Regions from separate parts of the Thiorhodovibrio litoralis genome, predicted to be linked through region 1. Evidence: predicted binding sites of a transcription regulator. Region 1 holds the regulator's gene; each other region holds the start of a gene.
The links. Region 1 encodes sigma-54, which starts transcription at its own class of promoters, with help from an activator protein. Its sites were predicted from a motif close to TGGCANGNTNCNTGCTT; they were not measured.
Positions count from the first base shown of each region.

Region 2: Thiosp_RS04675 (DUF2202 domain-containing protein) is a predicted target of sigma-54. The motif match lies at 1,723-1,739, and genes of this name have one in related genera.
Region 3: rsxA (electron transport complex subunit RsxA) is a predicted target of sigma-54. The motif match lies at 1,920-1,936, and genes of this name have one in related genera.

Region 1 covers NZ_CP121473.1:4,707,711-4,710,985, forward strand. The annotation lists gene lptB (LPS export ABC transporter ATP-binding protein) at 1-440, shown strand, start outside; gene Thiosp_RS21470 (RNA polymerase factor sigma-54) at 653-2,146, shown strand; gene hpf (ribosome hibernation-promoting factor, HPF/YfiA family) at 2,293-2,661, shown strand; gene Thiosp_RS21480 (PTS sugar transporter subunit IIA) at 2,779-3,275, shown strand, end outside.
Region 2 covers NZ_CP121473.1:1,050,952-1,054,226, forward strand. The annotation lists gene Thiosp_RS04670 (sigma-54-dependent transcriptional regulator) at 1-779, shown strand, start outside; gene Thiosp_RS04675 (DUF2202 domain-containing protein) at 854-1,672, opposite strand; partial or broken gene Thiosp_RS04680 (TrkH family potassium uptake protein) at 2,134-2,631, opposite strand; gene Thiosp_RS04685 (hypothetical protein) at 2,761-3,275, opposite strand, start outside.
Region 3 covers NZ_CP121473.1:4,602,053-4,605,327, reverse strand. The annotation lists gene rsxC (electron transport complex subunit RsxC) at 1-670, opposite strand, end outside; gene rsxB (electron transport complex subunit RsxB) at 670-1,293, opposite strand; gene rsxA (electron transport complex subunit RsxA) at 1,290-1,865, opposite strand; gene nifL (nitrogen fixation negative regulator NifL) at 2,188-3,275, shown strand, end outside.

The sequences.
Region 1 (3,275 bases):
CCGACAACCTGATGGCCGTGCTCGAGACCCGCCCGGAACTCGACGAGCGCCAGCGCCGGCAGCTGTGCGAGGCGCTGCTCGACGAGCTCGGCATCGCGCATATCGCCGAATCCATGGCGCTGAGTCTGTCCGGCGGCGAGCGCCGACGGCTCGAAATCGCCCGCGCCCTGGCGGTCGAGCCGAAGATCATGCTGCTTGACGAACCCTTCGCCGGTGTCGACCCCATCGCCGTGGTCGATATCAAGAAGATCATTACTCATCTGCGCGAGCGCGGCATCGGGGTGCTGGTGACCGACCATAATGTCCGCGAGACGCTCGACATCTGCGATCGCGCATACATCATCAGCGACGGCCAAGTCATCGCCGAGGGCGCGCCCTCCGAGTTGCTTGCCAACACCCAGGTTCGCACGGTTTACCTCGGAGAGCATTTCCGCCTGTAAGCCGACGCTGTTGCGCTGCTAACGTTTCCCACGAACACATTCGCCCCCAGGCCACCACGGTCGTGGCGCTGACAAAAGCCGATCGCGCTCCCCAGCTTGCGTCGAGGCGGAAAAGATCAGCTACAATCAAGAATGCCTATGCAAGTTTCATTCGCTGCGAGAACCCTTCTCTTCATGCCTGATCACGCCGGAGTCTGACCGAAAGCGTCGCGATGAAGCAGACCATTCAACTGCGCCTCGGCCAGCAGCTGACGATGACGCCGCAGCTGCAGCAGGCCATCAAGCTTCTGCAACTCTCCACCCTGGACCTGCAGCAGGAAATCCAGCAGGCGCTTGAATCCAACCTGATGCTCGAGAGCGCTGACGATGATCCGCCAGAGCAAAGCCTCGGCGACCAGGGCACGGGCCTTGAGGACATCTCCGCGCGTGACATTGAACGGCAGATCGAGGACGCCCGCATCGACGACTCCCTGCGCCCTGAGCGCGATGACATGCCGGCCGAGCTGCCGACCGACAGTCAGTGGGCCGATACCTTCGACAGCTACACAGCAAGCGGCAGCGCGCCAAGCAACAACGGCAGCGACGGCAATGACTTCGATCTCTTCGCGCAGCGCTCTCGCCCGCAGACGCTGCACGATCACATCGACTGGCAGCTCAACCTGACCCGTTTCGGGGAACGCGACCGAGCCGTTGCCGAGGCATTGATCGACGCCATCGACGCCGATGGTTATCTGCGTCTCGACCTCGATGAACTGCCAGACATTCTCAACGACCCCGATCTGGAGCGCGACGAGATCGATGCCGTGCTGCATCGTATTCAGTCCTTCGACCCTGCCGGAATCGCCGCGCGCGATCTGCGCGAGTGCCTGATTCTGCAACTGCGTCAGCTCACTGACGTCCAGCCGCAGCGCGACCATGCCCTGGCCATCTGCGAGCACCATTTTGACGCCTTGGCGCGCAACGACCTCGACAGCATGCGACGCAGCACCAAACTTGGCGACGACGACCTCGCCAGGGCACTGAGTCTGATCCGCTCGCTCAACCCGCGCCCCGGCTCCGCCGTGACCGAGGTGCGCCCCGAGTACATTAAGCCAGACGTACTCGTGCGTCGGCGCAACGGCCGTTGGACAGTGGAGCTTAATCCGGACACCACACCGAGAATCCGCGTCAACGAGAGCTACCGCCAGCTCATTCGTCGTGCCGACAAGGCAGCCGACAACCAGTGCATGAAATCCCACCTACAGGAAGCCCAGTGGTTCATCAAAAGCCTGCTCAGCCGCAACGACACCGTGCTGCGCGTCGCGAGCAAAATTGTCGAGCTGCAGCAGGACTTCTTCGACTTCGGCGAAGAAGCCATGCGTCCGTTGGTGTTGCGCGATATCGCCGAGACACTCGAGCTGCACGAATCCACCGTCTCGCGCGTCACCACGCAGAAATACATGCACACACCGAGGGGCACTCTCGAGTTTAAGTATTTTTTCTCAAGCCATGTCAACACGACTTCAGGAGGCGAATGTTCGTCCACCGCCATCAGAGCCTTCATCCGCAAACTGGTCGCTGCCGAGACGCCCAACAAGCCTCTGAGCGACAACAAAATCGCGGATGTTTTATCTGATCAAGGCATCAAGGTGGCGCGGCGGACAGTCGCCAAATACCGCGAAGCCATGGGCATACCGCCCTCAAACGAGCGTAAGCGCCTCGCCTGACCGCCCGGGGATTTCACTAACCGGCATTTTCACTAACCGGAGTTTTCACTAACCGCGATTTTCACTAAGGGCTTCCTTTGTGATGAAATCCCCCAGGGCTGGCGTAGCCGCCATCGTTGCGTTCGATCATCCAGGAGAGACAATCTATGCAAATCAAGCTCACAGGTCATCATATCGACATCACCGAGCCGCTTAAGGACTATGTCGATAATAAATTTTCCCGCCTGGAGCGCCATTTCGACCATGTCATCAACGCGCACGTCATACTGACCGTCGAGAAGCTCCGCCAAAAGGCGGAAGCCACGCTGCTCATCAATGGCGCCAGTGTTTTTGCCGACGCCACGCACGAAGACATGTACGCCGCCATTGACGGACTGATCGACAAACTCGACCGTCAGGTGATCAAATACAAGGAAAAGCGCCAGAGTCATCGCGCGCCGGGAGCCAAAGCCGCCAGTGCCGAACTCGCGGCCACCAGCGAGCCCGCGCCCGGCGAGGACCCGGCGGAGACTTAACCCAAGCCAAGAGACTCATCGCATCACGCACGCAAATCACTCGAGTCTCTAGCTGATTCATACCGGAGCCGGTCATGCCGGCTCCGGTTTTTGTTTCCCACGGGAGAGCCACCAACCATGTTCCCCCCACAACTCATCGTCGAACACCGGGTGCTCGGCGCGGCCAGTATCAGCAGCAAAAAGCGCCTGCTCGAGACCCTGGCTGAACTGCTGGTCGGCGAATTGCCTGAGCTCAGCCGCGAGTCCGTCTTCGACCGCCTGCTCGAGCGCGAGCGCCTCGGCAGCACCGGGCTCGGGCACGGCGTCGCCCTGCCGCACGCGCGGGTGGCGGAAGTGACGGACGCCATTGGCGCCTTCGTCCAAATGCGCGAGCCGGTTCCCTTCGATGCCATTGACGACCAGCCGGTCGACCTGGCCTTCGCGCTGCTGGTCCCCGAGACGGCCAACGAAATGCATCTGCAGCTGCTGGCCGACCTTGCCGCGCTATTCAACCAGGACCAGCTGCGACAGAAGCTGCGCGACGCTGAGGGGCCCGACGCGCTGCTGGCGCTTCTGACTGAAGCGGCCCCCGCAGAAGCTGCGCCAAGCAGCTCTCCGGCCAACTCTCCAGCCAG
Region 2 (3,275 bases), 1.8 Mb from region 1:
CCCTGAGTCCGAGAGCGGCGGCGCCCTTTGTTGAGCTTAACTGCGCGGCCATTCCAGAAACCCTGTTTGAGAGCGAACTGTTCGGGCACGAAAAGGGCGCCTTCACGGGCGCGGCCAAACAGCATCGCGGGCACTTCGAGCTGGCCACCGGCGGGGTGTTGTTTCTTGATGAGGTCGGCGAACTGGCGCTGCCGCTGCAGGCCAAGCTGCTGCGCGCCCTGCAAGAGAAGCGCATCAGCCGAGTTGGCGGCGAGCGCGACGTCGGCGTGGATGCGCGGGTGCTGGCGGCGACCAACCGCGATCTGCGCGCCGAGGTGGCGGCTGGACGCTTCCGCGAGGATCTGTACTTTCGCCTCAATGTGCTGGAGATCGAGCTACCGCCGCTGCGCCATCGGCGCGAGGATATCCCAGCGCTGATTGATCACATCATCACTCGGCATGGCGGCGCGCCGGTGCGCCTGGCGCCGGAGACTCTCGACCGCCTGATCAAGTACGACTATCCCGGCAATGTGCGCGAACTCGAACACCTGTTGCAGCGGGCGCTGACCCTCGCACGCGGGCCGGTGTTGCGACCTGCCGACCTGCCGAGCGAGGTCCGTGAAGCGGCGTCAGGTGCTGCGGGATCTTTGCAGGAACGCCTGGATGGCCTGGAGCGCGAGCTGCTGAAAGCCGCCCTTGAGCGCGCTGACGGGGTGCAGACCCGCGCCGCTGAGGAATTGGGTATCAGCGAGCGGGTGCTGCGTTACAAGATGGGGAAGTTTGGGCTTCAGCGGCCCTGAGCAGGGGCCGCGCGATTGGATGCGATCGCGCGGCGCTCAACTCTCTGTGGGCTTGGGTTCAGAGGTTCAGAGGTTTAGAAATCGCCGCGTCCAGGACCTGCGCCCATGCCCTGGCCAGCGCCCTGGCCTTGACCGCCGCCACCTTGGCCTTGACCGGCTCCTTGGCCTTGACCCTGGCCGGCACCTTGGCCACCGCGCTCCATCGGAGTATCGAGGATCGCATTGACGCTTTCCTGGTCAAGCCACTGGGCCGTGTAGGCGGTGCCGAGTGCCTCGATGGCGCCGGCAAAGGCGCGCAGATGATTGCGTGAGCCGCGCTGCAAGTTGCTGAACATCTGGGTCAGATCCTGGTTGTCGATCTCGGCCAGCGCGGAATCCAGATCGGCGATATCGACTTCCTCGACCAGCGCCGCCACCCGCAGTGCTTCTGTCGCGCTCGCCTGTCCCTGACTGAGCAGGTCGTTATAGAGCGCTTGCAGATCGGGGTTGGTGAAAACACCGCGCTCATCCTGAACAATCGGATCAACGATGGCGTATTTGTCCATCAGCAACTTCACCGACTCCATGTGCTGCTGCTCGGCTAGCGCAACATTAGCGAATTGCGGCAAGCCCCAGAGCTCGGCAAAGGTGAGATAGAGATCGCGCGCCATCTTTTCCTCTTCGCGCATAAACACCAGGTGCGACTCTTCGATCGCATCGACGTCTTCATAGGGCAAGGCCGCCAGGCAGGTCGTGGGATCGCAGTCCCCCAAGCCAGCGCCAGCACCGGGGCCGCCTCCCTGTCCAGCTCCGTGGCCGGCTCCCTGACCACCAGCGCCCATTCCAGCCCACAGCGGCGTGGTAACCAACGCAACGGACAGACCCAGAGTAGTGAGAAAACGACGATGTTGCATATCAGACTCCTTGTTTAGTGGCGCTCAGTATCGAGAACGTACTTGGCATACAGCACAAAGGATGCCAACGTCGGATCAGCGCCATAGCGCGCTGCGGCGCCATGTCCCGGCCTCAGATTTCGACAAAGCGCGCAGGCGCTCGACATTTTTGTCGAAACCGGCTGTCGAGCCTGGGGTCGTCTTAGACCCGCGACCCAGGCGGCATCCCGGCCGGTCGGCAGCTGAAAAACGCCGCCTCTGCGGATGTGATCTTCAATGAGCCCAAAAGAGGAGACAGGCGAAGTGCTTTGAGCACTGCTCGCAGGGAATGATCGAATCACCCGCGCCAATAGGCGGGCAGAAACAGAATCAGCAGGGTGAAAAGCCGATGCAGCCGCCGATGAAAGACAGGATAACCAGGGTGAGTGGAATATGCCGCAGCCATTCGCCGAAGGTCGCGGTGCCAAAGCCGGTGCTGGTCAAGCATCATGAGTGGAGAAGCCTCCGGTGGCCACAGTGGCGAAGGCATGACCGACGGCATCGAACAAACTCATGCCCGCGGCCCAAAAAGCAAGCGCGCAGGCCAGCGTCAGGCCGAAAGAAAGACCCCACAGCGAGCGCGCCGTTTCAGCAATGCGCGGCGTGAGCTTCTCGAACTTGGCGACTCCGGAGGACTCGGCGCGATAGAGCTGGCTGCCGCCCACGCCCATGAGCGGCAGAATCGCGACGGCCAGCACGATCATGCCCATGCCACCGAGCCACTGGATTTGCTGGCGGTGATAGAGGATCGACGCCGGCAAGGCATCGATGTCGCTCATGACCGTAGCGCCGGTGGTGGTAAAGCCGGAAATGGACTCGAACACCGCATCGGTGAATTGCAAATGCAGCCCGAGTGCGAAGGGCAAGCCACCAATGGCGCCGAGCAGCGCCCAGAACAGCGTGACGACGAAAAAGGCCTGCCGCTGACGATCTGGAATCATCAGGCACCCTCTTGCACGCGAGTTCTTGATAAACCAGCGAATAGATGCCGCTGTTCATGATCGACTCCTGGGCTGAGCCGGTGCGGCACTCCGCCAAGCATGGCTCGGGCAGACGTGCCGCCGCCGCTTTTACAATGGCAATATGTCCCAGTCGATGTTGGAGGCGAAAGAAGCCGCAACGTTTAGCGCGTCCGTGTTAGCCCTGTCGGGACCGAGAACCTCGGCCAGCTCTGTGTAGTCCAGCTCCGCCTCGCCGAGCATGTACATGAAGGTCTGCGGTGCACCGAGCAGGGTGACGGTATGGTCCTGAATCGTCATTGCGAGTCCATCGGCGAGGAAGTGCGCACTGCTGATTGCCGTATCCTCGGGCAGCTCAATCCTGCTGACCTGGTTATCGATCAGGGTGACATCGCGCGTCAGCTCTGGCGGCAACTGATAGGTATCCGCACCACCGAAGTCGATAATCCGTTCATCACCGCCGTCAACAACGAGACGGCTGTCGCCATGGTCAAGATAATGGGTGCGCCCGGGTCCTCCGGCGATGGTGCCGTCGGCCTGCACCGTGCCGCTGATGCTGGCCTGATGCGGCTCGTTGCGGCCGGGGGCGGGGACGGTGGTGCCGAGGGCGTGCGCCAGTTCAGTGA
Region 3 (3,275 bases), 110 kb from region 1:
CCGCGCTCAGCATGGCCTGTTGAGCCTGGGGCTTGTTTTTTTCGATCGCGATGATGATGCGCTCGACGCCCAGTGCGTGGGCCATGATGCGCGCGCCATCGACAATGGCGGCAGCCTGCTCGCGCATCAGCCGATCATCGCAGGTCAGGTAGGGCTCGCATTCGGCGCCATTGATTACCAGGGTATGCAAGTCGTAGCGGTTGCGCAGATTGAGCTTGACCGCCGCCGGAAAGGTGGCGCCACCCATGCCGACTACCCCGGCGGCGGCGACGCGCTTGGCGATCTCCTCGGGCTCGAGGGCGAAAGGGTCGGCAACGCCCACAAGTTCTTCGCTGCCCGCGGCCCAGCGGTCCTCGCCGTCGGGCTGCAAAGAGATGGTGCGCACTGACAAGCCCGAGGGGTGATTGGCGGGATAGAGCCCGATGCCGGCGATGCGCCCCGAGGTGGGCGCATGGATGGGAGCCGATACCGGCCCCTGAGCGCGCGCGATCAACTCGCCCTTGGCAACCTGCTGGCGGCGCTCAACAATGGGATTGGCGGCCGCGCCGATGTGCTGCTGCAGCGGGATATGCAGCAACTGCGGCAGTGGCAGCGGCTCGATCGGGCGCTCGGCCGACAGGCTCTTGCGATCCTGCGGATGCACCCCCCCGCGAATACGAAACAAGCGCATCAGACGGAGCCCCCGCTGGTGTTGGCCGTGGCCATGGCGGGCGTGCCGGCTGGGTCGGTAATCGCACCCAAGTCTGTCCCTGGCGCATCGGCGCCAGAGCGCTTGCCCGGCAGTGGCCAATACCAGCTCTGCGGTGTCTGCCCGATCGGGCGCATCTCGATGCACTCGGTCGGGCAGACATCGAAGCACAACTCGCAGCCGGTGCAGGCATCGGCGAAGATGGCGTGGATCATGTCCTTCGCACCCATGATGGCATCGGTTGGGCAGCGCTTCATGCACTTGGTGCAGCCGATGCAGGAGCGCTCATGAATAAAGGCCACCCTGGGCTCGGATTCGGTCACCGCGGATGCGTCGAGCGAGACGCCGAGCTTCTCAGCCAGCGCCTCCGCCAAGGCCCGCCCGCCAGGCGGACAGCAGGTGACGGGGGCTGCTCCAGCCGCAATGGCGGCGGCCGCCGGTGTGCAGCCTGGATAACCGCATTGGCCGCATTGAGAGCCGGGCAGCAGCGCCTCCACTTCGCCCTCAAGCGGGTTGCCCTGCACGCGCAAGAAGCGGTCGGCAATGCCGAGCAGGGTGCCAAGGCCCAGGCCAAGTGCGGTCAGACTAAGGATTGCGCTGATCATGCCAACCCCGCAAAGCCCATGAAGGCCAGCGACAGCAGGCCCGCCACCACGAAAGCGATCGGCGTGCCGGCGAAAGCATCCGGTACCTGTGCCAGCGCCAGGCGCTCGCGCAGGCCGGCGAAGAGCACCATCACCAGGGTGAAACCAAGCGCGGAGCCGAAGCCATAGAGCAGGCTCTCGGCGAATCCGTGCGCTTCCTGCACATTCAGCAGGGCCACGCCGAGCACCGCGCAGTTGGTGGTGATCAGCGGTAGGAAAATGCCCAGTACCTGATAGAGCGCGGGAGACATCTTGCGCACTGCCATCTCGGTAAACTGCACCACGGCGGCGATGGCCAGGATGAAAGTGAGAATGCGCAGGAATGCCAGGTCCAGTGGTTGCAGCAGCCAGTGCTCCAGCAGCCAGCTCGCCGCGCCAGCCAGGGTCAGCACAAAGGTGGTCGCAAGGCCCATCCCCAGCGCGCTGTCGAGCTTGTTGGACACGCCCATAAAGGGGCACAGACCCAGAAATTTAACCAGCACCACGTTGTTGACCAGCGCGGTACCGAGGATTAGCAGCAGAGCATCGGACATGGCAGGCGAAAGCGGCGATTGCGAAGCGGCTCAGGGAAGCAGTTCCGGGTACCCAAGCAAAGCCGGTGCCAAGGGTGTGGGAATGCGGGGATTGGCGCGCTCAGCGCAATCTTGCGTTATCACAGACGGTTGGTCGCGCGGAGCATTGTCAGGGACGCCACAGCCGACCCGCGCTTTGCGCGAGCCCCTTGTCGCCTTTGCGACAAAGACCCCCGTGGCAGGCTGCTCGACGCTGGCGCAATTTCTGCTTTAAGCTGTGGCTGAACGCTTCGACTGAGATCAAGACGCGACTCGAGGCACGCTGACCCAAGAGGAGACCCCCGTGGCTGCACAAGAATTCGCCAAGAACGATGCCGACTCGCCGCTGCCGCCTCGGGTGTATTTAGAGGCGGTTGAACAAGCGCCGGTGGCCATCTCCATCACCGATGACAAGGCGGACATCCTCTATGTCAACGCGGCCTTCGAGCAGCTCACCGGTTATCGCCGTGACGAGGTCATCGGTCGCAATGAATCCATCCTGTCAAACAACGCCACGCCAAGCACTATCTACCGGCAACTGTGGCGCGCCATTCAAGACAAGCAAACGTGGCGTGGTATTCTGGTTAATCGCACCAAGGCTGGCGGGGACTATCTCGCCGAGCTGACCATCTCCCCGGTGCTCGACGCTGGTGGGCGGATTCGCTTCTTCCTCGGCATGCAGCGCGATGTGAGCCGCGAGCATCGCCTTGAGGTGGACCTGCGCGCGCAGAAGACCCGCATTGAAGCGGTGCTGAATGCCGCGCCCGTACTGGTGGTCTTGCTCGATGCCGAGGGACGAATTCTGCTCGACAATATGGAGTATAAAAAGCTCCTCGGCGACCTGCGTAGCGAAGAGCCCGTTAATTGGTTGCGCCAGGCGCTGATCGAACAGGCCGGGTTCGATCCGCTCGAGCGCGTGCTCGAGGGGGAGGGCTTCAAGGATGTCGAGATCAGCCTGATGCCGCCCGGCGGCAGCGCCCTGCGCTGGTTCTCTTGTTCGGGGGTGGCGGTGAACGAATCCGACGCGAGCGCGCGCGGCTATTTTGGTGCCGCCGATCAGGGCGAGCACCGGCTTTTGTTGCTTGCGAACGAGGTCACTGCGCGCCGGCGCGAAATTGACCGCGCCCATCTTGAGCATTTGCGTGCCCGACTGGCCGAGCAACAACTGACTGAAGGCGTGCGCGAGGCTTTGGGCGCGGCCATTTACCAAATCGAGCAGCCGTTAAACCTGATCCGCGCCGCCACGGCCATGTTCAGCGATAAAGACGGCGAGCTGGCGATCTTTGTCGATAATTTGCGCCAGATCAGCACCGCCAGCGAAACAGCGCTGGCCACGCTCCGCGCCGCTTTGCCGACGGAATCTCTCGAGGCCGGCGTGCTGGTCAACATCAA